4 regions of the Streptomyces sp. NBC_01635 genome follow, and region 3 is predicted to be linked to each of the others. Evidence: riboswitches for the same ligand, from Rfam matches in the RefSeq annotation. Region 3 holds a riboswitch; each other region holds the start of a gene.

Region 1 (7,591 bases), 1.3 Mb from region 3:
CTGGCTCGAGGCCGACCGCATGGGCTCCCTGCTGGCCGCCCTGGACGAGGAGTCCATGGAGAACCAGCGGGACGTCGTCAAGAACGAGCGCCGCCAGCGCTACGACAACGTCCCCTACGGCACGGCTTTCGAGAAGCTGACCGCCCTCTCCTACCCGGAGGGCCACCCGTACCACCACACGCCCATCGGCTCGATGGCGGACCTGGACGCGGCCACCCTGGAGGACGCCCGCGCCTTCTTCCGCACGTACTACGCGCCCAACAACGCCGTGCTCTCCGTCGTCGGTGACATCGACCCGGAGCAGACGCTCGCCTGGATCGAGAAGTACTTCGGCTCCATCCCGTCCCACGACGGCAAGCCCGAGCCCCGCGACGGCTCGCTGCCCGGGATCATCGGCGAGGAGCTGCGTGAACTCGTCGAGGAGGAGGTCCCCTCGCGTGCGCTGATGGCCGCCTACCGGCTGCCCGAGGACGGCACGCGCGCGAGCGACGCGGCGGACCTGGCGCTCACCGTCCTCGGCGGCGGTGAGTCCTCGCGGCTCTACAACCGGCTGGTGCGACGGGACCGTACGGCCGTGGCGGCCGGATTCGGCCTGCTGCGGCTGGCCGGGGCGCCCTCCCTGGGCTGGCTGGACGTGAAGACGTCCGGTGACGTGGAGGTGCCCGTCATCGAGGCCGCGATCGACGAGGAGCTCGCCCGGTTCGCCGAGGAGGGCCCCACGGCCGAGGAGATGGAGCGCGCCCAGGCGCAGCTGGAGCGGGAGTGGCTGGACCGGCTCAGCACCGTCGCCGGCCGGGCCGACGAGCTGTGCCGGTACGCCGTCCTGTTCGGCGACCCGCAGCTCGCCCTCACCGCCGTAGGGCGCATCCTCGACGTGACCGCCGAGGACGTCCGGGAGGTCGCCAAGGCCCGCCTGCGTCCCGACAACCGCGCGGTGCTCGTCTACGAGCCCGTCGCCTCCGGGGCCGGGGAGTCCGAAGAAGCCGCCGGCGCCGAGGAAGCCGCGGCCGCCGGCACCGACGAGAACGAGGAGACGGCGAAGTGACCGAGCTCGCCACGATGGATTTCCACCCCCAGCCGCAGGCGGGCGAGGCCCGGCCCTGGGCCTTCCCGGCCCCCGAGCGCACCACCCTCGGCAACGGTCTGACGGTGCTGCGCTGCCACCGTCCCGGCCAGCAGATCGTCGCTGTCGAGGTGCTGCTCGACGCGCCCCTGGAGGCTGAGCCGGCCGGGCTCGACGGTGTCGCCACGATCACCGCGCGGGCGTTCTCCGAGGGCACCGACAAGCACTCCGCCGAGGAGTTCGCCGCCGAGCTCGAGCGCTGCGGCGCCACCCTGGACGCCTACGCCGACCACCCCGGCATCCGTCTGAGCCTCGAGGTGCCGGCCTCACGGCTGGCCAAGGCACTCGGGCTGCTCGCCGACGCCCTCAGGGCGCCCGCCTTCGCCGACAGCGAGATCGAGCGCCTCGTCCGCAACCGCCTCGACGAGATCCCGCACGAGCTGGCCAACCCCTCCCGCCGCGCCGCCAAGGAACTCTCCAAGGAGCTGTTCCCGGCGACGTCGCGCATGTCCCGCCCGCGCCAGGGCAGCGAGGAGACGGTCGCGGTCATCGACTCGGCGGCCGTACGAGCCTTCTACGAGAAGCACGTCCGCCCCGCGACCGCCACCACGGTGGTCGTCGGCGACCTCACCGGCACCGACCTGGACGAGCTGCTCGGCGACACCCTCGGCGCCTGGACCGGATCGGCCGCCCAGCCGCGGCCCGTTCCGCCGGTCGTCGCCGACGACACCGGCCGGGTCGTGATCGTGGACCGCCCCGGCGCCGTGCAGACGCAGCTGCTCATCGGCCGCGTCGGAGCGGACCGGCACGACCGTGTGTGGGCCGCGCAGGTGCTCGGCGCCTACTGCCTCGGCGGCACCCTCACCTCCCGGCTGGACCGCGTCCTGCGCGAGGAGAAGGGCTACACCTACGGCGTACGGTCGTTCGCCCAGGTTCTGAGGTCCGCCCCGGACGGCACCGGCGCGTCGCTGCTCGCCATCAGCGGATCCGTCGACACCCCGAACACCGGGCCCGCCCTGCAGGACCTGTGGACGGTGCTGCGCACCCTCGCCGCGGAGGGCCTCACCGACGCCGAACGCGACGTCGCCGTGCAGAACCTGGTGGGTGTGGCGCCGCTCAAGTACGAGACCGCCGCAGCCGTCGCCGGCACCCTGGCCGACCAGGTGGAGCAGCACCTGCCCGACGACTACCAGGCCGAGCTGTACCGGCGGCTCGCCGCCACCGGCACCGTGGAGGCGACCGCGGCGGTGGTGAACGCCTTCCCGGTGGACCGTCTCGTGACCGTGCTGGTCGGCGACGCGGCGAAGATCAAGGAGCCCGTCGAGGCGCTCGGCATCGGTGAAGTCGCCGTGGTGGCCGCCGAGTAGACGGCCTGTCAGCGATCGGAACGCCGCTGGGGGCAGTCTGCTGCGAGGGCCCCGCGGACACCCGGTGGAGCGCACCTGCGCGTGGCCCTGGTGACGTGAAAGTCACCAGGGCCCGCTTATGCCCGAATTGGGGTGGGAGGCGCCTGTCTGCCCTGTGGGATGCGCTACAAAAGCCGGGATTCGTTTGGGAATCGAAACGCGTCCCGCTTAGCTTCATGCGGTCTGTTCGTCGGGCAGTGCGCCGCACCCGCGGCACCGGACAGTCATCGCCGAGTCCCCCTACGGCGCGAGCCGGGGGAGCCGGGGACCCAACCGTCCCTGGGGTGAATCGGACGCCCGCGCGTGTCGCGAGGGGGCCCGTAGGAGACCTTCCTGCTCCGAACCCGTCAGCTAACCCGGTAGGCGAGAGGGAAGGAAAGGACCACCCTGTACATGGCGTTCACCCGCGCCCCCGGGAAGCACCGCCGTCCCGGCCGCGTGCATCGCGGCACCGCCAAGGTGGCGGGCGTCGCGGCCCTCACCACCACCGGTGTCATCGGCTCCCTCGCGGCTCCGGCGCTCGCCGCCGAACCCCTCGCGGAACAGACCGGCCTCACCCCCGTGATCACCCTGGGTGACGAGGTCGCCGCCCAGATCGACGCCCAGGCGGCCGCCCAGCACGAGGCCGCGCGCGAGGCGGCCCAGGCCGCCGCCCGCGAAGCCGCCGAGGAAGCTGCCCGGGAGAGGGCGGCCGAGGAGGCCGAGCAGGCCCGCGAAGTCGAGGAACGCGCAGCGCGGGAGGCCGAGCGCAAGCGTCTCAACACCTTCGTGTCCCCGATCGCGGGCTCCTACGTCTCGACCGGTTACCTGTCCGGCGGCGCCGTCTGGTCCTCCGGCAGCCACACCGGTGTCGACTTCCACGCCGCGAGCGGCACCCCCGTGCTCTCGGTCGGCATGGGCACCGTCGTCGAGGCCGGCTGGGGCGGCGCCTACGGCAACCACGTCGTGATCAAGATGCACGACGGCACGTACACCCAGTACGGCCACCTGTCGTCCGTCGGTGTCTCGGTGGGTCAGCAGGTCACCCCGGGACAGCAGATCGGCGTCTCCGGCGCCACCGGCAACGTCACCGGCGCGCATCTGCACTTCGAGGCCCGCACCACCGCCGAGTACGGCTCCGACATCGACCCCGTCGCGTACCTCCGCGCGCACGGCGCGAACCTCTGACCGGGCACGTACCCCCGGCCTCCGTATGCGCCTCGACGTCCGCGGGATCCCCTGACACCGCGGGTGTCCGCTTTCCGTGGAATGGCCCCGGACCGCTCTGCGGGCCGGGGCTTTCGAGGTTTCCGGCGGACCGCCCGTTGTCCAAAAACGAACATGATTTCCGGCTCGCCGTCGGAAATTCCCGCGCGTTGCAATAGAGTCACGGAACAGGCGTCGCCCGTTGACGTTATGCGGGGATTAATTCGGAGGTCGGTCATGCGTATTCCGGCGCACTCGGTGTGCACGGCGATCCGGGACGACATCGTCTCGGGTGTCTACGAGCGTGGCGGCCGGCTCACCGAGGAACTCCTCGCCCGCCGCTACGGCGTCTCGCGCGTCCCCGTCCGGGAGGCCCTGCGCACCCTGGAGGCCGAGGGCTTCGTGGTGACCCGGCGCCACGCGGGCGCGTGCGTCGCGGAACCCACCGAGCAGGAGGCCGCCGACCTGCTGGAGATGCGGCTGCTGCTGGAGCCGCTCGGAGCCTCCCGCGCCGCGCAGCGCCGCACCGAGGCCCACCTGAAGGTGCTGCGCGGCCTGGTCCGGCTGGGTCAGGGGCGGGCCCGCCAGGGCCACAGCGACGACCTGCGCTCCCTGGGCGGCTGGTTCCACGAGACGCTCGCCCAGGCGTCCGGCAGCCCGGCGCTGACGTCGACGCTGATCCGGCTCCGGCACAAGATCGGCTGGATGTACGAGGTGCGGGGGACGAGGGACCCCGTGGAGTGCTGGGCGGAGCACGGCGCGGTCGTGGACGCCGTGGTGCGCGGGGACGGTGAGCGCGCGCGTGCGGTCATGGCGCTGCACACCGAGCGTGCCGCCGCCGCCCACCGTCTGCGCTTCACCGCCGGGGCTGGCGGGGCCGAGCGCGCGGACCGGACGGCCCGCGCGGAGGGCGTGAGGGACTCGCAACATCCCGTAAACACGCCGAGCCTGCGCTCTTAACGCGGGTGCCGTATACAAAAGGGAGCGCGCTTCCAGGGCATTTCTTGCTGTGCTCGAAAAGGGAAAGAGAAAGGCCCGCCCGGCGATATTCGGGCAGGCCTTTCGGTGGTGCGGGCCGGTATCTGTGAGCCACAGAGAACCGTAACCATCCATTGAGGAAACCGGACGGCGCGCAACCGGTTCCGCGAGAGCGGCGCCGGCTCGGGCGCAGAAATCAGACGGTCTCGGGGAGCTCCTCGAGACCCTCGGAGACCAGCTTCGCCAGTCGGTCCAGGGCGGCGTCGGCCCCCTCGGCGTCGGAAGCGAGGACGATCTCCTCGCCGCCCTGGGCGCCCAGGCCCAGAACGGCCAGCATGGAGGCCGCGTTGACGGGGTTGCCGCCGGCCTTGGCGATCGTCACCGGAACGCCGGTGGCCGTGGCGGATCGGACGAAGATGGAGGCGGGGCGGGCGTGGAGGCCCTCGGCCCAGCCGACGTTGACGCGGCGCTCAGCCATGTGTTGCTGCCCTTCGGAGTTCAGGTTGTCTAGACCAGTTTCCCATATGGCGAACCATGCCGGGGAGCGGCCCCGGGAGCGGCCCCGGAAGCGGTGCCGGGAGCGGCACCCGCTCACGCTCCCGTCGGCACCCGACCGCGGCCTCGGTCCGGCCCGTGCCCCACGGACTGCCTCGCGCCGTCACCGTACGCGAGCCGTACTCTGGGGGCCATGCAGACCTCCTCGGACCGGCATGAGTATCCCGCCCACTGGGAGGCCGACGTGGTGCTGCGCGACGGAGGCACCGCGCGCGTACGCCCCATCACCGTCGACGACGCCGAGCGTCTGGTCAGCTTCTACGAGCAGGTGTCGGACGAGTCGAAGTACTACCGCTTCTTCGCGCCCTACCCCCGCCTGTCCGCCAAGGACGTGCACCGCTTCACGCACCACGACTTCGTGGACCGGGTGGGACTCGCGGCCACCGTGGGCGGTGAGTTCATCGCCACCGTACGCTACGACCGGATCGGCCCCGACGGAGCGCCCGCGTCGTCGCCGGCCGACGAGGCAGAGGTCGCCTTCCTCGTGCAGGACGCCCACCAGGGCCGGGGCATCGCCTCCGCCCTGCTCGAGCACATCGCCGCTGTCGCCCGGGAGCGCGGCATCCGCCGGTTCGCCGCCGAGGTGCTGCCGGCCAACAGCAAGATGATCAAGGTGTTCACGGACGCCGGGTACACCCAGAAGCGCAGCTTCGAGGACGGCGTCGTCCGCCTCGAGTTCGGCCTCGAACCCACCGACCGTTCCCTGGCCGTGCAGCAGGCGCGCGAGCAGCGCGCCGAGGCCCGCTCGGTGCAGCGGCTGCTCGCCCCGGGCTCGGTCGCCGTCATCGGCGCCGGCCGCACGCCCGGCGGCGTGGGCCGCAGCCTCCTCGACAACATCCGGGACGCCGGATTCACCGGCCGCCTGTACGCCGTGAACAAGGCCCTCCCGCCGGATCGGAAGGAACTCGACGGAGCCGCCGGGGTGCCCGCCCACCGCTCGGTGCGGGACATCGACGGCCCGGTCGACCTCGCCGTCGTCGCGGTGCCCGCCGACGACGTCCCCGAGACCGTGGCCGAATGCGGCGAACACGGAGTGCAGGGGATCGTCGTCGTGTCCGCCGGGTACGCCGAGGCGGGCCCCGACGGCCGCGAGCGCCAGCGCGCCCTCGTCCGCCAGGCCCGCTCGTACGGCATGCGGATCATCGGACCGAACGCGTTCGGCGTCATCAACACCTCCCCGGAGGTACGCCTGAACGCCTCGCTCGCGCCGCGGATGCCGCGGCCCGGCCGCATCGGCCTGTTCGCCCAGTCCGGAGCCATCGGCATCGCCCTGCTGTCACGGCTGCACCGGCGCGGCGGGGGAGTCACCGGTGTCACGGGCGTGTCCACCTTCGTGTCTTCCGGCAACCGGGCCGACGTCTCCGGCAACGACGTCATGCAGTACTGGTACGACGACCCGGACACCGATGTCGCCCTGATGTACCTGGAGTCCATCGGCAACCCCCGCAAGTTCACCCGCCTCGCCCGCCGTACCGCGGCGGTGAAGCCCCTGGTCGTGGTCCAGGGCGCCCGTCACGGCTCCGGACCCCGCGGGCACGCCGTGCGCGCGACGCGCCTGCCCCACGCCACCGTCTCCGCGCTGCTGCGGCAGGCCGGGGTGATCCGGGTGGACACCATCACGGAACTGGTCGACGCGGGTCTGCTGCTCGCCCGGCAGCCGCTGCCGTCCGGACCCCGGGTGGCGATCCTGGGCAACTCCGAGTCCCTGGGGCTGCTCACCTACGACGCCTGCCTCGCCGAAGGGCTGCGCCCGCACCGCCCGCTGGACCTCACCACCGGGGCGTCGGCGGCGGACTTCCACGCGGCGCTGTCCCGGGCACTGGCCGACGACACCTGCGACGCCGTGGTGGTGACCGCGATTCCGGCGCTGGGAGAGCCGCCCACCGACGACGCGGCACTCGCCGGGGCGCTGCGTTCGGCCGCCGCCGCGACCCCGTCCAAGCCGGTCCTGGTCGTCCACGTGGAACTCGGCGGCCTGGCCGAGGCCCTGTCGGCGGCGGCCAGCACGGCCCCGCAGCCGGCCCCGGCCCGCCCGGAAACGCAGGCCACGCACCCCGCCCCGCCCGACGGCAGGCGCCCGCCCACCGCGACGACGCCGGTCACCGCGTCGACGCGGGCCACTCCACAGGGTCCGGCCGTCCCGTCCGCCCCGCTCACCCCCGTGAGCCTCCCCGAGGACGCCCACCTCATCCCCGCCTACCCCGCCGCCGAGCGCGCGGTCCGGGCCCTCGCCCACTCCGTCGCCTATGCCCAGTGGCGACGGGACGCCGCCGACCCCGGCAAGGTGCCCGGGTACGAGGACATCGACGAGCGGAGCGCCGCCGCCCTCATCGACGCGCAGCTCACGCGCGGGGAGAGCCTCACCCTCGGCACCGAGGAGACCCGCGCGCTGCTCGGCGCCTAC
Region 2 (7,591 bases), 2.7 Mb from region 3:
GACTCGCTGTCGTAGCCCCAGACGTCCTTGCCGTTGTGGATCAGGCTGTACTCGGAGGCGTTCCCGAGCAGCGACACCTTCTGCCGGTCGGGGCCGTCGGCCGCGATGCGCAGGGTGTGCGTGCCGGAGGCCAGCTCGGTGAGCTTGGCCGTCGGGTCGGCGGAGGAACCGCCGTCCTCACCCTGGCCCATGGCGCCGGAGGCCAGGCTGCTCTCCAGGCCGCCGAGGTCCGGCAGCCCGAGGTCAGTGGTGATCTTCACGGTGCCGGAGAGCTGCTCGACATCCGACTGGGCGATCTTCTCGATCAGCTGCGCGGCGGTGATCTTCGGCAGGTCCGGGTCGCCGGAGTCGGCGAGCGCGGGAACGAGCCCGATGGTCGCGGCCGCCACTCCCATCACCGTGACCGGGACGATGTACCGCGCGGCCCTGTTCCGGCGTGCGCCCGGCTCGCCGGTCTCACGAGCGGTCGTCGTGTCGTCGGATTCGTACGGTGCCATGTGTGCCCTACCTCCGTGGTCGGCGGCGGCCTGCGTCTCGTGTCGCTCGCACCAGTCACACCCTGAGCCGCCATTCTCACCTGAATCGGTGAGGAGTGGTGATGTCCGTCGTGTTCCATCTGACCAAACCCTGCGGGCAGATGCGTCAGCCCCCGGACGCAACTCCGTGTACTGCTGCGGTATGACACGGGGCGCTGTTCCGCTCCCCGACCAGTAGGGGGTGGAGGAAATACCGTAAGGGCCGGCGGACGACCGGTGCGGCCCCTGCGGGCCTCTGCGGGAAACACCGAAGCAGCGGGCAGGAACGGGCGGGCGGGGTCAGCCGGCCCGGTGCACCACCGCGTCGCACAGCTCGACCAGGGCCGTCTTCGACTCGCAGGCCGGCAACGGAGCCAGCGCCGAGCGCGCCTCTTCCGCATAGCGCACGGTGTCCCGGCGGGCCTGCTCCAGCGCGGGGTGGGCGCGCAGCAGCCGCAGCGCCTCGGCGTGCCGGGCGTCGTCGCTGAGGTCGGAGCCGAGCAGCTCGCACAGGGCGATGTCCTCGGCCAGCCCCAGCCGGGCCGCCCGCTCGCGCAGCCGCAGCACGGGCAGCGTCGGGATGCCCTCGCGCAGGTCGGTGCCCGGGGTCTTGCCGGACTCGTGGGAGTCGGAGGCGATGTCCAGGACGTCGTCGGCGAGCTGGAAGGCCACCCCGAGGCGCTCGCCGTACTGGGTCAGCACGTCCACGACCGTGCGGTCCGCACCGGACATCATGGCGCCGAACCGGCAGGAGACGGCGACCAGCGAGCCGGTCTTGCCACCGAGGACGTCCAGGTAGTGATCGACCGGGTCCCGGCCGTCCTGCGGCCCCGCGGTCTCCAGGATCTGACCGGTGACCAACCGCTCGAACGCCTCGGCCTGCACCCGTACGGCCTCCGGTCCGAGGTCGGCCAGGATGTGCGACGCGCGCGCGAACAGGAAATCGCCGGTGAGGACCGCGACGGAGTTGCCCCAGCGGGTGTTGGCGCTGGGCACCCCGCGCCGTACGGCGGCGTCGTCCATCACGTCGTCGTGGTACAGCGTGGCCAGGTGGGTCAGCTCCACGACCACGGCGGACGGCACGACACCGGGAGCGTAGGGGTCGCCGAACTGGGCGGCGAGCATCACGAGCAGCGGCCGGAACCGCTTGCCGCCGGCCCGCACCAGGTGCTGGGCGGCCTCGGTGATGAAGGGGACCTCACTCTTCGTGGCCTCGAGCAGCCCTTCCTCGACAGCCGTCATTCCGGCCAGGACATCGGTCTCCAGAGCCTGGTCCCGCACGCTCAGCCCGAACGGCCCGACGACGGTCACGAGGGGTCTCCTGTCTGCTGGTGTCCACTGGCGCTTAGACGTCTTGCACAGTTTGTCGATAGGTCGCTGACATCACTCGAGTCAGCGTATCCGGTCATGTTTCGATCACCGCCAGCACCCACATTCCCCGGACTCACCTGCGCACGCGTGCACGGCGTCTCACGGCACCCTCCAATATCGGATCACAATCCGATCTTTTCTGATCAGTTGACAACAAAGGATATTCAACGCCTTTCGGGCATGACGACCCACCCCCGGAATCCACTCCCGGGGCACACCCGAACCACGATCCGGCACGTGATCCGGCGCGCGATCCGGCACGCAGACCATCCTGCCCGCCCAGGCGCCCGATTTGCCGCAATTACCAAGTACATCCCTCCTGGTGGCAAATGTGAACGCGCGGTGCGGCCAGTGAAGTGAGTCACGTACCCCTCGGTGCGCTCACCCCTCGCGCCCGTCGACGTTTCCCCTTGCCCCGAAAGCGAGTTGACCCTTGGCGCCCGCAAAGGGCCAAGTGCCGCAAACACCCCGATACAAGATCAAGCAGCGCGTTCTGTGACGGGCGCACTTGTTCCCGACAAGTGCACTCGCATACGTTCCCGGCCTGTCGGGCGGACGCCGAATCCTGCCACCGCCCGCGCCACCCATCGATGAACCCACTCACGGCAGGAGCGGGGGACCCAGGTAAGCCGCCGGACCGGTTCGCACCCGGAACGGCTCGGGGTGAAGCCATGCCCGCAGGGGCACGGCCGGGCACTCTCCCGCCCGAACCCGACAGCTCACCTCGCAGGCGTAGGAGAGGAACACAGACATGACCGCATCCGGTCTGCCCCGCCGCTTCGGCCGCTCCCGCCTCGTCCGCTCCGTCGCCGTCGCCGGTGTCGCGGCGGTCGCCCTCCCACTGTTCGGCGCCACCGCCGCCTCCGCCGCGCCCGCCGCTGCCACGACGTCCGCCGCCGGCACCGTGACCGCGTACCCGGACAACCTCGACGGCTGGATCCGCGAGTCGCTGACCGTCATGGCGCAGCACGGCATCCCCGGCAGCTACGACTCCATCCACCGCAACATCCTGCGCGAGTCGTCCGGCAACCCGCAGGCCATCAACCTGTGGGACTCCAACGCCAAGGCCGGCACCCCGTCGAAGGGCCTGCTGCAGGTCATCGACCCGACCTTCCGGGCGTACCACGTACCCGGCACGACCTTCGACCCGTTCGACCCGGTCGCGAACATCACGGCGGCCTGCAACTACGCGGCGGACCGCTACGGCTCCATCGACAACGTCTTCGGCGCCTACTGAGACGCCCGGCCCCTCGGGCCCCTCGGGACGCCGGGACACCGGAACGCCGGGGGCACCGGCCACACCGGCGGCACCGAGGCCTACCGGGGCACCCTCCCGGACCTGGGGCGGGGCAGGACGTGTGGGGGCACGTACGGTTCCGCTCCGCCGAACAACCGCTCGAGGACGACGGCCACCCCGTCGTCCTCGTTCGACGTGGTGACCTCGTCGGCCACCGCCTTGAGCTCGGGGTGCGCGTTGGCCATGGCGACCCCGTGGGCCGCCCAGTCGAACATCGGGATGTCGTTGGGCATGTCGCCGAAGGCGACGGTCCGCCCGGGTTCCAGCCCCAGGTGCTCGGCGGCCAGTGCGAGACCGGTCGCCTTGGTCACACCGCACGGCTGGAGTTCCACGGTGCCCGGACCCGACATGGTGACCGTGGCCAGCGAGCCGACCGCCGAACGGGCCGTCGCCGCCAACTCGTCGTCGGTCAGGTGGGGATGGCGCAGCAGCACCTTGCTGATCGGCCGGACCCACAGATCGTCCCGTCGTTCGACCCGCACGGCGGGCAGCGTCGGGTGCGGCATCAGATAGCCCGGTTCGATCAGGGTGAGTCCGTCCACCCCGTCCTGGTCGACCGCGGCGTACAGCTCCCCGACCTCGGCCTCGATCTTGCCGAGCGCGGTCTCCGCCAGTTCCCGGTCCAGGGTGACCGACCACAGCAGCCGGTCCGCGCCGGCGTCGTACACCTGCGCGCCCTGTCCGCAGACCGCGAGCCCGGTGGCGCCCAGGTCGTCCAGGAGCGGCCGCACTCGGGGCGCCGGGCGCCCCGTCACCACGAGGTGCCGGGCACCGGCCCGCGCCGCCAGCGCCAGCGCGGCGAGGGAGCGGTCGGAGAGGGTGTCGTCGCCGCGCAGCAGCGTCCCGTCCAGGTCGGTGGCGATGAGCGAGCAATCGGGGGGTGCGGCCATGATCAGAGAATACGGATACCGCGCCCGCCCGACTCACCACGCCCGGCCCCGCCCGGCCCGTCTCACCCCGTCCCGCCGGTTCCGTCCGGACCGGCTCCCCCTGCTTCGCCCGAGGTGCCGCGCCCGGGGCACCATCCGCGGCCTCTGTACCACTTGGCAACAACATGCTCCGCTACCTACCGCCCTTGTGGTCTTGGGCGGTACCTTCCAAGTGTCCAGGGGGGACTTGATCGGGGGGTCAGGTGAGCAGTGGACGCACACGTGTGCTGAGGCTCGAGGAGCTCGGCGAGGGGGAGCGGGAACGGTGGCGTGAGTTGCGTGCCGCGACGGAGGCACCGCGCAGCCCTTTCATGGAACCGGAGTTCGCCGCCGCCGTGTCCAGAGTGCGGCCCGGGGCCCGGGTGGCGGTGCTGTACGAGGGGGCGTCCGCCGAACCGGCCGGGTTCCTGCCCTACGAGCGGGGCGCGTTGGGGCAGGGCCGGGCGATCGGGCTCGGCGTCTCGGACTGCCAGGGCGCCGTGCTGCGTCCGGGTCTGGCGCTGGAGGCCGGTGAACTGCTCCGTGCCTGTTCGGTGTCGAGCTTCGCCTTCGACAACCTGGAGGCGGACCAGGCCCTGTTCGTCCCGCACGCGGCCGAGGAGCACGCCACCTTCGTCATCGACGTGGAGAAGGGCTACGAGACCTACGAGTCCGTACTGCGCGGCCAGTCGCCGAAGTTCCTGAAGACCACCCTGGCCAAGGAGCGCCGGCTCGGCCGCCAGGCCGGACCGGTGCGGTTCGTGTTCGACGAACGCGAACCGGCCGCGCTCCGCGCGCTCATCGGGTGGAAGTCGGCGCAGTACCGCAGGACCGGGCGCCGCGACCGGTTCGCGCAGGAGTGGATCACCCGGCTCGTGGGCCGCCTGGCCGGGACCCGGGCTCCGGAGTGCACGGGCACGCTGTCCGTCCTGTACGCCGGGGACCGTCCCGTAGCGGCCCACTTCGGTCTGCGCTCGGCCTCGGTGCTGGCCTGCTGGTTCCCGGCGTACGACCCGGAGTTCGCGAAGTTCTCGCCGGGGCTCGTACTGCATCTGCGGATGGCCGAGGCGGCGGCCGGCGAGGGCATCGGCCTGCTCGACATGGGCCGCGGCCCGGCCGAGTACAAGGACTCGTTGAAGACGGGCGAACGCGCCGTCTACGAGGGAGAGGCGACGCGTCCGGGTCTGGGCGCCGCGCTTCAGCTGCTGCGCCGCGAGCCCGCCCGCCGCGCGCACGGTTTCGTCGTCGCCCGGCCGCGTCTCGCCTCGCTGGCGTCGCGGACCTTGAAGGGGGCGGCCCGGCTGCGCCGGCCGTGAGCGGTTCCCGGCCGCGAGACCGCGAGAACCGCTGGGGACGGCGACGACCGCTCGTGACAACCGTTCGATGGTTCAACCGTTCGTGAGGAGGGGAGGGCTCATGTCCCGCACAGCACGTACGCAGGAGGAGATACGGCGGTTCCTGGACGTCGGCGCGGTTCAGGTCGCCGAACTGGACCTGAGCGGTGAGGAAGCCGCCCTGAGACCCGGTCCGGGCAGTCCACCGGTGACGCACGGCGAGGTGTTCCTGCTGGTCAGGAGAGACGGCCTGCCGGTGGGAACACTGCTGGGAAGGGTCCCGGAGGGGGGCGATCCGACGACGGTCCTGGCGTCGCTCGCACGGCAGGCGCAGACGCAGGTTCAGGCGCAGGCGCAGGTTCAGGCGCAGGGGCAAGGTCCCGACACGGCGGAGGCGGCCGGGGGGACCACCGCGCCGCCGCCCTTCACCTCGGTCGTCGTGGCCACCCGGGAGCGGGCCGGACAGCTCGCCCGCGCCCTCGACTCGCTCCTCGCGCAGGACCATCCACACTTCGAGATCGTCGTCGTCGACAACGCGCCCGTGACGGACGGGACACACGACCTGGTGCACCGGAAGTACGGGGAGCGCGTGCGGTACGTGTGCGAGCCGGTCCCCGGGCTCGCGACCGCGCACAACACCGGGCTCGCCCACGCCCGGGGCGAGGTGACCGCGTTCACCGACGACGACGTCGTCGCCGACGCCCGCTGGCTCACCGAGCTGACCGCGCCCTTCGCCGCCGACCCGGAACTCGGCTGTGCCACCGGCCTGATCCTGCCCGCCCGGCTGCGCACCCCGGCCCAGGTCCTGCTGGAGAGCCACGGCGGCTTCGCGAAGGGGTTCACGCCGACGACGTACGACCCGCGGAACCCGCCCCGCGACGAACCGCTGTTCCCCTTCACCGCGGGCCGGTTCGGCTCCGGGGCGAACATGGCGTTCCGCACGGAGGTGCTGCGCGCGGTCGGCGGTTTCGATCCGGCCACCGGCGCCGGGACGCCCGCCCGGGGCGGCGACGACCTGTACGGGTTCGTCCGGGTCCTCGCCCAGGGGCACCGGCTCCACTACACGCCCCGGGCGCTGGTCTGGCACCACCACCGGGAGACCTGGGCCGACCTGGAGACCCAGGCGTTCGGCTACGGCGCCGGCCTCACCGCCTACCTCACGGCGGTCCTGGTCAACCGGCCCGCGCTGCTGCCCGCGTTCCTCGCCCGGCTGCCCCGCGGCCTGTCCCACGCCCGCGGCCTCACCGCCGTACGGGAGACCGGGGACACCGAGGGCTCCGGGGCCGGCTCAGCCGCTCCGGGCGACCACGACACCCGCACCACCCATCCCTGGCCGCGCCGCCTCTCACGGCTGCAGCGCAGGGGGATGCTGTACGGCCCCGTCGGCTATCTGCGGGCCCGGCGGGCGGCGGACGGCACGACGGGGAAGAAGCCCTCCGGCGGGCGGACGGCCGGGGGTGCGCGATGACGGCGTCGTCCTCGCAGGATCCGTCGCTGCGAAGAGCCGGGGACGGCTCAGGTGACGAGGGCGGCGGGGAGGGCGCGAGGCGTCCGGCCATCCCGGTGTTCCTCTACCACGCCGTGATGGACGACCCGCCCGGCTGGATCGCCGAGTTCACCGTCACGCCGAAGGAGTTCGCGGCGCATCTCGACGCCCTCGAGGACAGCGGCCGCACCCCCGTCACCATCAGCACCCTCGCCGGCCATCTCACCGGGCGGGCGCCCCTTCCGCCCCGGCCGGTGCTCCTCACCTTCGACGACGGCTTCGCCGACCTGCCCGGTCCCACCGCCGACCTCCTGGCCCGGCGCTCCCTGCCGGCCACCGCGTACCTCACCACCGGCGCCATCACGCCGGGCGGCCGCAGCCTGCTCCCGCCGGCGCCGATGATGACCCTGGACCGGGTGACGGAGCTGGAGCGTTCCGGCATGGAGATCGGCAGCCATACGGTCAGCCACGCCCAACTGGACACGCTGACCGGGAAACGACTGCGCACCGAACTGTTCGACTCCAAAGCCGTGCTGGAGGACGCCCTCGGTCATCCGGTCCCCCATCTCGCCTACCCGCACGGCTACAACAGCCCCCGGGTGAGGGCCATGGCGTCCCGTGCCGGGTACGAGACGGCGACCGCGGTGCGGCACGCGCTGAGCTCGGAGCGGGACGAGCGC
Region 3 (7,591 bases):
GCGCACGGAGCCCGGGGCTCTGGGAACGGGTACCGGCCACAATGCCTCCCAGTGGAGTCGGTCAGACATTCCATTATGTGTGGCCGGCCCGGCGCCAGGATGTCTCACCGACCGGAAAGCGCCCCGGAACCGTGCACGTGTCCCCTCACTTCTCGACGAAGGAGGAGCCGGTGGTCGCCGCCTTCGCCCGCGTGCTCGGGTCCCGGTGTCCGGGTCCCGCCGGCCCGGAAGAGGGCCGGAGCAGGAGGAGTTGTCCGGGCGGGCCCGCCGAACCGGGAACGCGGACACCCCTGGCACGGGCCGTGCCCGCACATGCTCCCCCGCCCCGCGCTCCCCCACCCCGCGCCCTCCCGGCCCGCGTCACGCCACCCCGCGTCACGCCACCGAGGCGATGCGCTCCTTGATGTCGTCCGGGGACAGCGCGCCCTTCGCCGTCACATGGTCCCCCGACGACTCCCCCCGCAGCCTGCGCCCTATCCACGGCACCAGGTACTCGCGCGCCCATTGGACGTTGTCCCGCCGGACGTCGAGGTTGCCGCGGGGCGGCAGTGGGGGCCAGACCTGCTCCGGATCGGCCGGGATGTCCAGGCCGAGGGCCTGTCCCGCGCGGAGCGCCACGCGCGTGTGCCCCTCGGGCGACAGGTGCAGCCGGTCGGTGTCCCAGGCCCTGCGGTCCTGGATGCTCCTGAGGGACCAGAGGTCGAGCACCGGGCAGCCGTACCGGTCGGCGACGGCCCGCACATGCCCGTTGTAGGTGGCGATCTTGCCGCGCAGGTGCCTGAGCACGGGCACGCCACGGGTGTCGAACCCGGTGGTCACCAGAACCGTGCCGGAGACCGCCACGAGTGCGGCGATCGCCTGTTCGAAACGCTCGGCCACCTCGTCCGGGTCACTGCCGGGACGCAGGATGTCGTTGCCGCCCGCACAGAAGGAAACCAGTGCGGGGGCCAGTTCGACGGCCCGCGGAAGCTGGTCGGCCATGATCTGGTCGAGCAGTTTTCCGCGCACCGCGAGATTTGTGTACCGGAAGTCGCCTTCGGGACGCCGGTCGGCGAGAAGCACCGCGAATCGGTCGGCCCAGCCGACGAATGCCCCGTCGGGACCGGGGTCGCCGACGCCCTCGGTGAAGCTGTCCCCCACCGCCACGTACGACCCGATCACTGCCTTGCTGTCATTCTTCGAATCGTCTGCCACAACCGGACATGATTCACCTTCGAATGTGACCTACGCGACCGTAGGAAGGCATTGACGGACGGTGAGATAAGCCACTCGCGAAGCATCGGCCAATCCGGAATAGCCCTCCGGGCAGGGACGTTGATCGGCGAGCAACGTGACGCACGGAACACCCCCGGCACCCCCGGCATTCCCCACCCCTCCACCTTTATGAGCACACCGGGCGCACCGGACGCACGAAAGGCCGGACCCGGGGATCGGGGTCCGGCCTTTCGGCGCGTCAGGCAGGTTGCCTCGGGGGTCAGCCGATGGAGACGCCCTTGCCGCGGAGGTAGGAGACCGGGTCCAGGTCCGAGCCGTAGTTCGGCGTGGTGCGGATCTCGAAGTGCAGGTGCGGACCGGTCGAGTTGCCGGTGGAGCCCGAGAGGCCGACCTGCTGGCCGCCGCTCACCGTCTGGCCGGCCGAGACGGAGAGCGAGGACAGGTGGGCGTACTGGGCGTAGTAACCGTCGTTCAGCTTGATGACGACCTGGTTGCCGTACGAGCCGGCCCAGCCGGCGGAGACGACGGTGCCCGCGCCCACGGCCTTCAGGGAGGTGCCGGTCGGAATGGCGAAGTCGACACCGGTGTGGTAGCCGCTGGACCACATGCTGCCGGCCACCTTGTAGGCGGTGCCGAGGCCGCCGCCGGGCACCGGCGAGCTGTAACCGGAGGTGGTCGCGGCCTGCTTCGCGGTGGTCGAGCCGGAGGAGGACTTCGGCGCGGACTGCCCGGAGGCCTTGCCGGCCGTCGTCGGCTTCGACGCGGAGGACGGAGCCGACGGAGCAGATGAAGAGGGCGTCTCGGAAGAAGAGGGCTTCTTCGGCGCACTGGTCGCGGCGGCCTTGCCGTCGACCGAGAGCTTCAGGCCGGGGTGGATGAGCGACGGGTCGTCGCCCACGGCCTCACGGTTGTCGGAGTAGAGCTGCTTCCAGCCACCGTCGACGTTCTCGGACTCGGCGATCTTCGCCAGGTAGTCGCCGCCCTTCACGATGTACGTGCGGACCTCGCCGTTCCTGCCACCGTCCGCCTTCACGCCGTCAGACGCCTTGCCGGCGACGGAATACGACTGGACGGCCTTTTCCGGGGCGGCCTGCGGAGTGGCGGCGCTCGCTCCGGTGGCGCCGAGGAGCGGCAGGGCGAGTACGGCGCCACCGGTCCCGGCGACGGCGATGGAACGGGTGAAACGCAAAGCGCTGGGACGGCGGTGCTTACCCTTTGCGGGCATGACGAATTTCCTCTCCGGCGCCTACGAGGTGAGCTGTCGGGTGCGGACTGGAGATGCCCGGCCGCGTCGAGAACGCGACTTAACCCCAAGCCGTTCCGGAGACCGGAACAGGCAGTCGTACCTGTGGGTCCCCCGCTCCTGCCATATACGGGTCAGAGGGTGAAGGTTCCGGACAGCGGCAGGATTAGGCGTCCGTCCGGATCGATGGCGAACGTAGGCGACCGAGACGCAAAGGGACAAGCACGATCTTCTGACCGAAGGTGTGCTTTCGTGATCCATTGCCCTGAAAACCGTCACCCAGAGTCGCCCAGAATTTTCGACACCCCCCGAACCCCCTTGCGAAATGCCGGAATTACGTGAACATGGCGACAACACATCGTCACCTCTATGACGATGCTCACCACCCCATTCCCATCTCCCCCTCTATGGTGGCACGTTATGGCGAAACTCCTTAAACGGACAGAACGTACCAATAGGTGAATCCTTGGACGGTTCGGCCGGGTCGGGGCGTGAGGCCGGCGGCACGGGTCCGTCCGCGCCGGCGGCTCCGCACCGGGGCTCCCCGGGACGGCCCTGCCTCCACTCCGACGGCCCCGTCGCCACCTCATCGCCCCTGCTCGGCATGTCGTATCGTCGGGTGACGCCCGCCGCCGACGCGCCGGCGGCGCAGAGTGGGAGAGGGGCCCCCGTGACGCAGCAGATCCCGTCGACCGAACCCGAGCTCACCGGAGTGCGCAATTTCCGTGATGTGGGCGGTCTGCCGACCGTCGACGGCCGCCGGGTGCGGCACGGGGCGCTGTTCCGCAGTGGCCATCTCGCGCACGCCACGGAGGAGGACGCCGCCTTCCTGTCCTCCCTGGGGCTGCACACCGTCTTCGACTTCCGCAACGCGGCCGACCACAAGCTGGACGGGCGGGACATCGAACTGCCCGGCGTGCGCAATGTGAACCTGCCGCTGAGCGACCCGGCCGACGGCGCCGAGTTCTGGAGGATGGTCCGCGACGGGGACCTGGACCAGCTCCGTTCGATCCTCGCCGGCGGCAAGGGGGCGGAGCGGATGATCGCCTCGTACCGCATGACGGTGAGGCAACGCACCGCCGAGCACTCCCAGGTGCTGCTCTCGCTCGCCGAGGAGAGTGTGCCCGCGCTGATGCACTGCGCGGCGGGCAAGGACCGCGCGGGCCTGTCGGTGGCGGTGACGCTGCTCGCGCTGGGCGTGGAACGGGACGCGATCTACGACGACTACCTGAAGTCCAGCGCCGCGCACCGCCGCTACAAGGTGCGCCGCAGCGGCACCTCCGCCTCGGCCTACTCCCCCGAGGTCATGGAACTGCTCGACCCCCTGTTCGACGCCCGCGCCGAGTACCTGTCGGCCGCGCTGGAGACGATCGAGGAGACCTGGGGCGGGGTGGACCCCTACCTCGAGCAGGGACTCGGGCTCACCCCCGAGAACCGGGAGCGGCTGCGCGAGCGCATGCTGGACTGAGTGATCCCCCGGCCGAGCAGGTGCTCGGCCGGGGGATCACGGAATCACTCGGCTCCCGCCGCGTCCGTCCGGGGACTACTGCTTCGCACCCAGCTCGAACAGCAGATAGATGAAACCCGCGAAGAGGTGCCCCACCACCACGTAGACGAACAGCCTCACCCACAGGGCGCGGGGAAACTTCTCCTCCAGGTCTTTCATGACACATCTCCTTGGGTGGGGCCCAGGCACAGGGCGGCCGTGGGGCTCTGCAGCAGGGTGTGGACGAACAGCAGCTCGACGCCGTCGGGGTCCTCGGCGGCGATACGGTGCGGGGTCAGCGAGTCGAAGTGCGCGCTGTCCCCCGGGGCGAGGCGGTGCAGGGCGTCCCCGAGGCGCAGCCGCAGCCGCCCCTTGAGGACGTACAGCCACTCCTCGCCCGGGTGGACCCGCACGATGTCGCCCTGGGCCCCGTACGGGACCTGGACCCGCAGGGCCTGCATCCCGCGCCCGGGGGAACCGGCCTGCCGGTACGTCCAACCGCCCACGGAGGTCGGCTCCATGTCACCGGCGCGCGTCACCGCCTCGCGGTCGGCGGTCGTCTCACCGAGCAGTTCGGAAACCGTCGTACCGTAGATACGGGCGAGGGAGAGCAGCATCGGCAGCGAGGGCTGGCGCTGCCCGGTCTCCAGCCGGGAGAGATGGGCGGGCGACAGCCCCGCGTCGCGGGCGGCGGCCTCCAGCGTCAGGGAGGCCCGACGCCTCAGGGCGCGCAGCTGCGGCGCGACCGCGGGGAGCGCGGCGGCCGGTCCGGCCGACGGCTCGGCCTCGGGGGAGCTCATGACTCCATTCAGGCGCATCTTTGCCTGTGGGGCAAATCGTTTGCCTCACAGGCAAAAAGCGCCCGGCCTGCGGAACGTCACGGTCTCACCGGTCGGCGACCGCCTGTTTCACCAGTGTCCTGCCGAACTCCCACACCAGACCGCCGTCGTGGGCATCGTCCATGACCGCGGTGAAGGCGTCCACGAACCGGTCCACCTCCCGCTCGCCGATGATCAGCGGCGGGATCAGCTTGATCACCTCCAGATGGTCGCCGGAGACCTGGGTGAGGATCCTGTGCTTCTGCAGCAGTGGGACCACCACCATCTGTGCGAAGAGTCCCTTCCGAGCGGCCTGCAGCATGGCCCAGCGACCGCGCAGCTTCAGCGACCGCGGCCGGCCGAACTCGATGCCGATCATCAGACCCCGGCCACGGACGTCGGCGAGCAGCTCGTACGTGTCGACGAGGGCCGCGAGCCGGGACCGCAGCAGTTCCCCGGTGGCCCGGACGTTCGCGACGATCTGCTCGTTCTCCATCACCGCCAGCACCGCGAGGCCCGCGGCCATGGCCTGGGCGTTGCCTCCGAAGCTGGCCGAGTGGACCAGCACCCGGTCCATCGACGAGTAGACCTTCCGGAAGATCCAGTCCTTGCCGAGCGTGGCCCCCACCGGCACATAGCCGCCGGAGAGCGCCTTGGCCACGCACACCAGGTCCGGCTCGACCCCTTCCTCGTGCTGGTAGGCGTAGAAGTCGCCGGTCCGTCCGAGTCCGGTCTGCACTTCGTCGGCGATCAGCAGCGCCTTGTGCCGGTGCAGCAGTTCCTGGGCGGCGCGCAGATAGCCGGGCGGGGCCGCGTGCACACCCTTGCCCTGGATGGGTTCCACGATGAGGGCGGCGACGTCGCCCTTGGCCAACTCCCGCCCGAGTGCGTCCACATCACCCAGGGGTACCGCCGTGTCGGGCAGCAGCGGGGCGAATCCGTCCCGGAATCCGGACTCGCCGTTGACGGACAGGGAGCCGGTGGTCAGCCCGTGGAAGGCGTGCGCGCAGTACAGGACCCTGGACCTGCCGGTGGCGCGGCGGGCGAACTTCAGCGCGGTCTCGACCGCCTCCGTGCCGCTGTTGCCGAAGAACACCCGGTCCAGATGAGGGCTGTGGGTGAGCAGTTCCTCGGCCAGCAGTCCGGGCAGGGGCGGGCAGTCGAAGCGGGTGAGATCGGCGAGCGAGGCGTCGAGGACGTCGTGCAGCGCCTTGCGGACCACGGGGTGGTGACGCCCCAGGCCCATCACCCCGAATCCGGCGAGCATGTCCAGGTGGTCGTTGCCGTCCGCGTCCCAGAAGTGGGCGCCCTCGGCGCGTTCGTAGACCTTGTCGAAGCCGATGGTGTGCAGCATGCGCGGGAGCTGGTGGTTGAGGTGTCTGGTGTGCAGCTCGTAGCGTTCGGCTCCGCGCTCGGCCAGCAGCGCGCCGAGGTCGAAGTCCCCGGCCCGCGAGGGCTCCGGGGTGGACTCCACGGTGTTCATGGCTGTTGCTCCCGTTGCTTCTCGGACGGTTCCCCCGGGGACCGCCGCTCCCGGCCCACGGCCGGGCTCGCGCCGATCCGGCCGGCGATCTCGACGGGCGTCAGGCCGATGTCCGCCAGCACCTCACCGCGCTTGGCGTGCGCGAGGAACTGCTCCGGAATGCCGAACCGCCGTACCGGTACATCGACATCCGCGTCGCCCAGCGCCAGCGCCACGGCCGAACCCACGCCCGCCGCACGGCTGTTGTCCTCGACAACGGCCACGAGCCGGTGCCGCGCGGAAAGTTCGACGAGTTCGGGTGCGACGGGTTTGACCCAGCGCGGGTCGACCACGGTGCACCCGGTACCGCGTGCCTCGAGCAGTTCGGCGGCCTGGAGGCAGACGGGCGCCATGACGCCGACCGACACCAGCAGCACCTCGGGATCGCCGGCGCGGTGCAGCACGTCCGTGCCGCCGATCCGGTCGAGCGCCGGGACGGCCGGGCCCACGGACTCCTTGGGGAACCGCAGCAGCGTCGGCGCGTCGTCGACGGCGACCGCCTCCCTCAGCTGGGCACGCAGCCGGTCGGCGTCGCGTGGCGCGGCGATGCGCAGACCGGGCACGACCTGGAGCACCGACAGGTCCCACATGCCGTTGTGCGAGGGCCCGTCGACGCCGGTGACGCCGGCCCGGTCCAGGACGAAGGTGACCCCGCAGCGGTGCAGGGCCACGTCCATCAGCAGCTGGTCGAAGGCGCGGTTGAGGAAGGTGGCGTACACGGCGACGACCGGGTGCGTGCCGCCCGTCGCCAGGCCCGCCGCGGACACGGCGGCGTGCTGCTCGGCGATGCCGACGTCCCACACCCGGTCCGGGAACCGCTCGGCGAAGGTACCCAGGCCGACCGGATGCAGCATGGCGGCGGTGATCGCCACCACGTCCTCGCGTTCTTCACCGACGCGGACGATCTCCTCGCCGAAGACGGAGGTCCAGGACGGGCCTCCGGCCGGTGCGAGCGGGGCGCAGGTGAGGGGGTCCATCACGCCGACGGTGTGGAAGCGGTCCGCCTCGTCCGCCAGGGCGGGCTGGTAGCCGCGGCCCTTCTCGGTGAGGCAGTGGACCAGGACGGGCCCGTGGAAGCGTTTGGCGCGGCGCAGGGCGGACTCCACGGCCCCGATGTCGTGCCCGTCGATGGGGCCGACGTACTTCAGGCCCAGGTCCTCGAAGAGGCCCTGGGGAGCGAAGGCGTCCTTGAAGCCCTTCTTCGCGCCATGCAGCGCCTCGTAGACGGTGCCGCCGATCACGGGGGTGTGCCGGAGCACGTGCTTGCCCCAGGCGAGCACCCGTTCGTAGCCGTCGGTGGTGCGCAG
Region 4 (7,591 bases), 3.7 Mb from region 3:
TGGTGAACTGCGCGGGGCTGTACTGCGACGAGATCGCCCGCCTGACCGGCGACGACCCCGGCATGCGCATCGTGCCGTTCCGCGGCGAGTACTACGAGCTGGCCCGCCCGGAGCTGATCCGCGGCCTGGTCTACCCGGTGCCCGACCCGGCGTTCCCGTTCCTCGGCGTCCACCTCACGCGCGGCATCGACTCGGGCGTCCACGTCGGGCCCAACGCCGTACCGGCGCTGGCGCGCGAGGGCTACGACTGGCGGACGGTCCGCCCGCGCGAGCTGGCGGCCACACTGGCCTGGCCGGGCTCCCGGCACCTGGCCCGCCGCCACTGGCGGCACGGCACCGGCGAGCTGCACCGTTCCCTGTCCCGGCGGGCCTTCACCGAGGCGGTCCGTCGGCTCGTGCCCGCGGTCCGGGAGGCCGACCTGGTCCCGGCCCCGGCGGGCGTACGGGCGCAGGCGGTGCTGCGTGACGGCACGCTCGCCGACGACTTCCTGATCCGGGAGACGCCCCGCGCGGTCCACGTCCTGAACGCCCCCTCGCCCGCGGCGACCGCGTCCCTGCCCATCGGCCGGGAGGTGGCCCGCCGGACCCTGGCCGCCCTGGGCGGCGCACCCCGCTGAGGCGACCGCTCCCGCGGCCGTCGGACGAATCCCTCGCGGCACCCCCGTAAAATCGTCAGCACTGTGTCTGACTCCGTGAACACCCCCGATGCACACACCCGGCCCTTCGAGCACACGCCCGGCGTGTCGGTCCGCCGTACCCGGGAGAAGGGGGAGCCCCGTTTCCCGGACGGCCCGAAGGCCGATCCCGCCGGGTCGCACTTCGAGCGGCGGATCCGGAGTTTCCAGCCGCGCCGGAGCCGGGTCACCGCCGGGCAGGCGGACGCGTTGCAGCGGCTGTGGCCCCGGTGGGGCTTCGACGTCGACGGCCGGCAGCGCCTCGACCTCGCCGCGTTCTTCGGCAACGACCGCCCGGTCGTCCTCGAGATCGGCTTCGGCATGGGCGAGGCCACCGCGCGCATGGCCGCCGCCGACCCCGGCACCAACATCCTCGCCGTGGACGTCCACACCCCCGGCCAGGGCCATCTGCTCGGCCTCGCCGACCAGCACGGCCTGGACAACGTGCGCGTCGGCAACGGCGACGCGATCATCCTGCTGCGCGAGATGCTCACCCCCGACGCGCTGGGCGGGCTGCGCGTCTACTTCCCCGACCCCTGGCCGAAGAAGCGGCACCACAAGCGCCGGCTGATCCAGCCGGCCTTCCTCGACCTCGCCGCGGCCCGTCTCGCCCCGGGCGCGACCGTGCACTGCGCCACCGACTGGGAGCCGTACGCCGAGCAGATGCTCGAGGTGCTGACCGCGCACCCCTGCTTCGAGAACACCGTGGCGGACGGCGGTTTCGCGCCGCGTCCGGAGTTCCGGCCGCTGACCCGTTTCGAGGGGCAGGGGCTGGACAAGGGACATGTGGTGAACGACCTGCTCTTCCGCCGCGTACACCACGACGACCGGCCCGGCACCCGGGCCGCCACCCGGTCCGAGGACCGGAACGCCGCCGGCGCCTGAGCCCACCTGGTGTTCCTGCGGGCAGCACCGCTCCCTCGTTAGGGTCAATGCTGTGGCCATCAGCCGTCCGTACCCGACACAGCCCGGCGCGGCCCCCGGCCCCGCAGGGCCGGCCGACGGGCCCGCCCCGCGGCACGCGCACTGGTGGCAGCGTCCCCGGGTGCGCCGCGGGGCGCTGGCGGCCCTCCTCGCGCTTTCGGGTCTGGTCATCCTGGGTCTGGTCCGCGAGCAGACCGGTACGGAGGGTTTCCTGGTCGGCCTCGGCCTCGCCGTCCTGCCGGTGCCGCTGCTCGTCGCCGCGTTCCGCTGGCTGGACCGGGTCGCGCCCGGCCCGTGGCGCAATCTCGTCTTCTCGTTCGCCTGGGGTGCCGGCGCCGCCGCGCTCATGGCGATCGTCGCCAACAGCTTCGCCACGCGGTGGATAGCGACGGAGACCGCCGACCCGTCCCGCGCGGACACGCTCGGCGCGACCGTGATAGCCCCGGTCGTGGAGGAGTCCGCGAAGGCCGCCGCCGTCCTGCTGGTCTTCCTGTTCCGCAGACGCGACTTCACCACGATCCTCGACGGCGTGGTGCTGGCCGGGATCACCGCCACCGGTTTCGCCTTCACCGAGAACATCCTCTACCTCGGCACCGACCAGCTCACCGGCGGCAGCGGCGTCTCCTCCGTCACCGCGGCGACGTTCTTCGTCCGCGTCGTCATGGCGCCGTTCGCGCACCCGCTCTTCACGGCCCTCACCGGCATCGGCTTCGGGGCGGCCGCGCTCGCCACCGGGCGGCGGCGCCCGGTGCGCTTCCTGCTCCCGCTCGGCGGCCTGCTGCTCGCGATGGGCCTGCACGCGCTGTGGAACGTCTCCTCGACCCTCGGCGAGTACGGCTTCTTCGCCGTGTACGCGGCGTTCATGGTGCCGTCGTTCGGCCTGCTGACCTGGCTGGTGGTGTGGACCCGGCAGCGCGGGCTGCGGACCGTACGGGAGGAGCTGCCCTCCTACGTCAGGGCCGGCTGGCTGACCCCGGCCCAGCCCTACGCGCTCGGCTCGATGCGGGCCCGGCGCGTCGCCCGGCGGTACGCGCGCGGGCACGGCGGCCGGGCCGCGTCCCGAGCGGTGGCGCAGTACGGGGCGTACGCGACGGCGCTGGCGTTCCTGCGGCGCCGGGGGCGCCGCGGCGGCGTGGGTACGGACTTCGCCGCGCGGGAGCACGAGCTGCTGCGGGAACTGTGGCGGCGCCGCGACACGGCCCGCCCGGCCCTGGAACACGCGGCCCGGGTCACCGCACCGCCCGTCCCGCCCTGGCCGGTGTACGGCCCGTACGGCTCGCCCTGGGCGTACGAGGGGTACGGGCCGTACGGGAGATACGGGCCGTACGGGAGGTACGGCGCCGTGGACCCCGCGCACTTCGCGCACCCCGGGTACCCGGCGTCCGGGCCGAACCCGTACGCATACCCGTACCGCCCCTGAAACGCCGAACCGGCAGTCCTGACGTCGGGGGGTCGTCGTCAGGACTGCCGGGGCTGTGGCTGCGAGAGCGCGCGAAGACCGGCCGGGGCCGGGTTCTCAGACGGTGAGGCCCTTCGACTGGAGCCAGGCCAGCGGGTCGATGCCCGAGCCGGCGCCACCGGTGTGGACCTCCAGGTGGAGGTGGGCACCGGTGGAGTTGCCGGTGGAGCCGACGCGGCCGATCACGTCGCCGGTGTTGACCTGCTGACCGACGCTGACGTTGATGGAGGACTGGTGGGCGTACCAGATCTCGGTGCCGTCGTCGAGGGTCAGCACGGTCTTGTAGCCGTAGGAGCCGTCCCAGCCGGCGGAGGTGATCGTGCCGGTGTGGACCGCCTTGATCAGCGTGCCCGTGGGGGCGGCGAAGTCCAGGCCGGTGTGCTGGCCGGAGGACCAGTAGGCGCCGGCCTGACCGAAGGTCGAGGAGATGGTGTACGAGGAGGTCGGCAGCGCGTACTGCGTGGCCAGCTCGGCGAGACGCTCGGCCTCGGCCTTCTTCGCGGCCTCCTCCTCCGCCTCCTTCTTCGCGGCGGCGGCCTGCTCCTCCGCCTCCTTCTTCGCGGCGGCGGCCTGCTCCTTGGCCTCCTTCTCCGCCTTCGCGGCGGCTTCGGCGGCGGCCTTGTCCTCGGCCTGGCTCTGCTGCTGCTCGACCTGAGCCATGATCCGGGCGCGCAGCACCTCGCCGGCGTCGGAGGTGCTGCCCTGCTCGACCTCGTCGGCGACCGTGCCGATGCTGCTGAGCGGGGTGGCGGAACCCTGGGGGGTTTCCTCGTCGGAGATGAGGGAACCGACGGAGGGAAGGTCCGGCATCGAGATCGAGACCGGCGGCTTGCCGGTCTGGGCGCTGGCCATGCCGCCACCGGCGACCGCGGCTATGACACCGACGCCCAGGACGGTGGAGCTACGGGCGAGGCCTCCGCCGCGCTGCTTGCCGACGCGATGCCGGCCGCGCACGGGAGGAAGGGACTCCGCAGTGGGGTTCCACTCCTCGAAGGGGCCCTCGTCGGTGCGGATGCTGCCGTAGCCGAAGGTGTCGCTGTCGCGCTGGCTCGGCATGAAGGGGGCCTCGGGGGCAGGCCGGTTCGACGCCACGTGGGCGCACTCCTTTCCTTCCTTCTCGCCTACCGGGTTAGCTGACGGGTTCGGAGCAGGAAGGTCTCCTACGCGCGTAACCGTCCGTGTCTCCACGGGGGCATCTACGCGATTCACCCCAAAATGTTGGTTCCCCGGTTCCCTTGCGGGATTCGGCGCGTGCGCACGGAGCCGACTCGTGTGACGGCTGGGACGACCGCGCTGCGTTATCGAACGTTAATAGACGGAGGGCTCTTATTCCAAGCCGTTCCTCTTGATCGTTAACGATTCCCGCACGGACTTAAGCATCACGACCGCCTCAAAACGGGCGAGTTGACTCTCCCTCATTCGTCACACCGCATCTGACAGTACATCAGTTGTTATGCGCAGCGGGGCGGCCCGATCACCCGGCGTGATATCGGCGGGGAGGGCCCGGAGAGCGCGTTCTCGAAACCTCCGCCGGAAGACGGGCCGGAGGACGGGAACGGGAACAGAAGCGGGAACGGGAACGACCGAGGGCCGGAACCCTTTCGGGTTCCGGCCCTCGGCCTTCAGTAGCGGGGACAGGATTTGAACCTGCGACCTCTGGGTTATGAGCCCAGCGAGCTACCGAGCTGCTCCACCCCGCGTCGTTGTGTAACCAGCATACGGCATGCGCAGGGCACTCCGCACACACATGATCCCCGCCCCTCCGTCACCGGCCGGTCAGATGGCGGTTCGGCGCCTCGGCGGCCTCCTTGTGCTCCGGCAGGACGACGACGGTGGCTCCCTCCGCGGCCAGCGCCCCACTGCCGTCGGCGCCCGCCACGAAGGTGTCCGGCTCCCGCCACGCGGTGACCACCCGCCGTACCCCCGCGTCCAGGATCAGCCGGGCGCAGGGCACCGGACGGGAGGTGCGGCGGGCACAGGGTTCCAGGCTGGAGTACACGGTGGCGGTCGCGAGCCGCGGGTCCGCGGGGTCGATCTTGGCGAGGGCGGCCTCCTCGGCGTGCACCACCGGGTCGCCGCCCTCCCGGGAGTGGCCGCGCGCCAGTTCGGTGCCGTCGGCCGCCACGACCACCGCGCCCACGCTGAACGCCGTCTCCGAGGGCGGGCACCGGTCCGCGAGTTCACAGGCGAGGGCCAGCCAGTGGTGGTCGGCGGCTACGGGGAGCGGGCCGGTGCCGGGGGCGGTGGGCTCGTAGCGCATGAGGACGACGTCACCGATGGGGCGGGTCTCCAACAGCCGCAGCCGACCGCCCTGGTAGGCGCCGGGGCCGAAGAGGCGGGCGGCGTCCGGGTCGCCGACGAAGAGCGGGGCGAGGACCAGCTGGAGCTCGTCGGCGAGCCCCTGGGTGAGGAGTTGGGTGTGGATCAGGCCACCGCCCTCGACCATGAGCCGCCGGACGCCGTACGCGTCGTACAGGTGCGTCAGGAGCCGCCGCCAGTCGAGCTCGGCGCCGAGCGGCACGATGTCGGCGGCGATGCCGTGCGCGCGGGCGCGTTCGGCGCCCTTGTCGGTCGTGCAGAGGACCTTCGCGCCGCCGGTGTGCCAGAAGTGTGCCGCCGGGTCCAGGTCGCCCGAGCCGCTGACGGTGACCTTCAGCGGGTATGCGGGGCGGCCCTCGGCGACCCGGGCGGCACGCCGCTCGGGCGCGTTGACCAGCAGCCGGGGGTTGTCGGCGCGGATCGTGCCGGCGCCGATCAGGATCGCGTCGACCGACGCCCGCACCTCGTCGACCCGGTCGAAGTCCTCCGGGCCGGAGAGCAGCAGCCGTTCGGGGCCGGTGTCGTCGAGATACCCGTCGAGCGAGACGGCGGCGGACAGCAGGACGTACGGGTGAGGCATCGACGGTGCTCCTGACGGGGACGGCGGGCCGGGCTGGGCAGAGCCAGAACTGGGCTGGGGCGGGCTGGGTCGGGCGAAGAGAGTCTTGCACCCGGTGTGTCCCCCTGCGGAGGGAAGCCGTACGGTGTGCCACCGCCACGTGGCGCGAAACCGTACGGCGCGAACCGTACGGCGTGGAAACGCGCGGTGGCTCCGCCGCATCCGGCGCCGGCCCGCGACGAGGGACCTTCCCCCATGCCCCGTGGGTGTCGTCCGCCATCTCGTTTGGGTGGTGTCACGGATGGCGAGTGCCGGGGGTCGGATGTGAGCGTGGAGAAACCCCCGGGCCGCGGTCCCGGGACGCACAGGCCGTAACCCCTCGGGACCCGTGGGTGCACCGGCCGCGGCCCCGTATGGCGGGGAACCCCCACCGACACGAAGGAGCGTTCCCCACTCGGGTCAGTCGATCAGTCCCCCCTCCGTTCCCGTGCTGTGGAAGGTGGTGACCCGTGGGACATGCCGACACCCTGCTCGCCATGGGCGGCGCGTTCCTCGCCGCGGCGTTCCTGGCCCGTCTCGGCAGCTGGATCGGACTGCCGACGATCCCGCTGTTCATGCTCGCCGGCATTCTGCTCGGCCCGCACACGCCCGGCCTGGTCCTGGTCGAGGACGCGCACGACTTCTCGATGCTGTCGGCGCTCGGTCTCGTCCTGCTGCTCTTCTACCTCGGCCTGGAGTTCCACCTCGACGACCTGAGACGGGGCGGCAAACAGCTCCTCAGCGCCGGTGGCATCTACCTGGCGCTCAACGTCGGCGCGGGGCTGGGGTTCGGGTTCGCCCTCGGCTGGGGAGCGCGGGAGGCCCTGGTGCTCGCCGGGGTGCTCGGCATCTCGTCCTCCGCGATCGTCACGAAGATCCTCATCGAGCTGGGCCACATCAGCCGGCCCGAGACCCGCCTCATCCTCGGTGTCACCGTCGTCGAGGACATCTTCCTCGCGCTGTACCTCGCAGCCCTGCAGCCCGTCCTCAGTGGCGCCCAGGGCCTCGGGGACATGGCTCTCCAGGCCTCCAAGGCGTTCGGCTTCCTGATGGTGCTCGCCGTCGCCGCCCGCTACGGAACCCGGCTGTTCGGCCGGATCATGGCCGTACGCGACAACGAGCTGCTGGTCGTCACCTTCCTCGGGACCTCGATCCTCGTCGCGGGAGTCTCCGAGGTGCTCGGGGTCGTCGACGCCATCGGTGCGTTCATGGTCGGTCTGATCGTGGCCGGTACCCCCGCGGCGCCCCGGATCCGCACTCTGGTGCACCCCCTGAGGGACGCCTTCGCGGCGATCTTCTTCTTCGCCTTCGGGCTGGCCATCGACCCGGGGGACATCGCCTCCGTCGCGGGTCCGGTGGCCGTCGCGGTGGCGCTCACCCTCGCGATGAACCTGATCGCGGGCCTCCTGGTGGCCCGCCTGTACCGGTACGGCGTCGACATCGCGGCCGACATCGCCACCACGCTCGTCTCCCGCGGCGAGTTCGCGCTGATCCTGGCCGCCATGGCCACCGGCGCGGGGCTCGACGACCGGCTCACGCCGTTCATCGCCGGATACGTCCTCGTCCTCGCCGTGCTCGGTCCGGTGCTCGCCAAGCAGTCCCCTCTGCTCGCGCGTG

What was found. Region 3 has a riboswitch for cyclic di-AMP ahead of OHB56_RS37000 (peptidoglycan DD-metalloendopeptidase family protein). Riboswitches for the same ligand answer to the same signal wherever they lie in the genome.
Region 1: linked by a shared signal. The riboswitch ahead of OHB56_RS30950 (M23 family metallopeptidase) and the one ahead of OHB56_RS37000 (peptidoglycan DD-metalloendopeptidase family protein) in region 3 are both predicted to bind cyclic di-AMP.
Region 2: linked by a shared signal. The riboswitch ahead of OHB56_RS24870 (transglycosylase SLT domain-containing protein) and the one ahead of OHB56_RS37000 (peptidoglycan DD-metalloendopeptidase family protein) in region 3 are both predicted to bind cyclic di-AMP.
Region 4: linked by a shared signal. The riboswitch ahead of OHB56_RS20235 (M23 family metallopeptidase) and the one ahead of OHB56_RS37000 (peptidoglycan DD-metalloendopeptidase family protein) in region 3 are both predicted to bind cyclic di-AMP.

Annotation. Positions count from the first base shown of each region.
Region 1 covers NZ_CP109277.1:6,675,748-6,683,338, forward strand. The annotation lists gene OHB56_RS30940 (pitrilysin family protein) at 1-1,045, shown strand, start outside; gene OHB56_RS30945 (pitrilysin family protein) at 1,042-2,430, shown strand; cyclic di-AMP (ydaO/yuaA leader) riboswitch at 2,688-2,850, shown strand; gene OHB56_RS30950 (M23 family metallopeptidase) at 2,863-3,636, shown strand; gene OHB56_RS30955 (GntR family transcriptional regulator) at 3,892-4,614, shown strand; gene OHB56_RS30960 (HPr family phosphocarrier protein) at 4,829-5,110, opposite strand; gene OHB56_RS30965 (GNAT family N-acetyltransferase) at 5,321-7,591, shown strand, end outside.
Region 2 covers NZ_CP109277.1:5,318,836-5,326,426, reverse strand. The annotation lists gene OHB56_RS24880 (DUF2092 domain-containing protein) at 1-497, opposite strand, end outside; gene OHB56_RS24875 (polyprenyl synthetase family protein) at 816-1,826, opposite strand; cyclic di-AMP (ydaO/yuaA leader) riboswitch at 2,470-2,632, shown strand; gene OHB56_RS24870 (transglycosylase SLT domain-containing protein) at 2,638-3,123, shown strand; gene OHB56_RS24865 (HAD family hydrolase) at 3,204-4,073, opposite strand; gene OHB56_RS24860 (GNAT family N-acetyltransferase) at 4,337-5,407, shown strand; gene OHB56_RS24855 (glycosyltransferase) at 5,508-6,893, shown strand; gene OHB56_RS24850 (polysaccharide deacetylase family protein) at 7,010-7,591, shown strand, end outside.
Region 3 covers NZ_CP109277.1:8,004,191-8,011,781, reverse strand. The annotation lists gene OHB56_RS37010 (MBL fold metallo-hydrolase) at 1-40, opposite strand, end outside; gene OHB56_RS37005 (SGNH/GDSL hydrolase family protein) at 376-1,161, opposite strand; gene OHB56_RS37000 (peptidoglycan DD-metalloendopeptidase family protein) at 1,475-2,440, opposite strand; cyclic di-AMP (ydaO/yuaA leader) riboswitch at 2,444-2,609, opposite strand; gene OHB56_RS36995 (tyrosine-protein phosphatase) at 3,129-3,926, shown strand; gene OHB56_RS36990 (DUF6126 family protein) at 4,002-4,124, opposite strand; gene OHB56_RS36985 (XRE family transcriptional regulator) at 4,121-4,744, opposite strand; gene OHB56_RS36980 (aspartate aminotransferase family protein) at 4,830-6,245, opposite strand; gene dxs (1-deoxy-D-xylulose-5-phosphate synthase) at 6,242-7,591, opposite strand, start outside.
Region 4 covers NZ_CP109277.1:4,350,909-4,358,499, forward strand. The annotation lists gene lhgO (L-2-hydroxyglutarate oxidase) at 1-617, shown strand, start outside; gene trmB (tRNA (guanosine(46)-N7)-methyltransferase TrmB) at 681-1,559, shown strand; gene OHB56_RS20230 (PrsW family intramembrane metalloprotease) at 1,612-3,018, shown strand; gene OHB56_RS20235 (M23 family metallopeptidase) at 3,115-4,149, opposite strand; cyclic di-AMP (ydaO/yuaA leader) riboswitch at 4,161-4,317, opposite strand; tRNA gene OHB56_RS20240 (tRNA-Met) at 4,684-4,757, opposite strand; gene OHB56_RS20245 (dihydrofolate reductase family protein) at 4,823-5,956, opposite strand; gene OHB56_RS20250 (cation:proton antiporter) at 6,445-7,591, shown strand, end outside.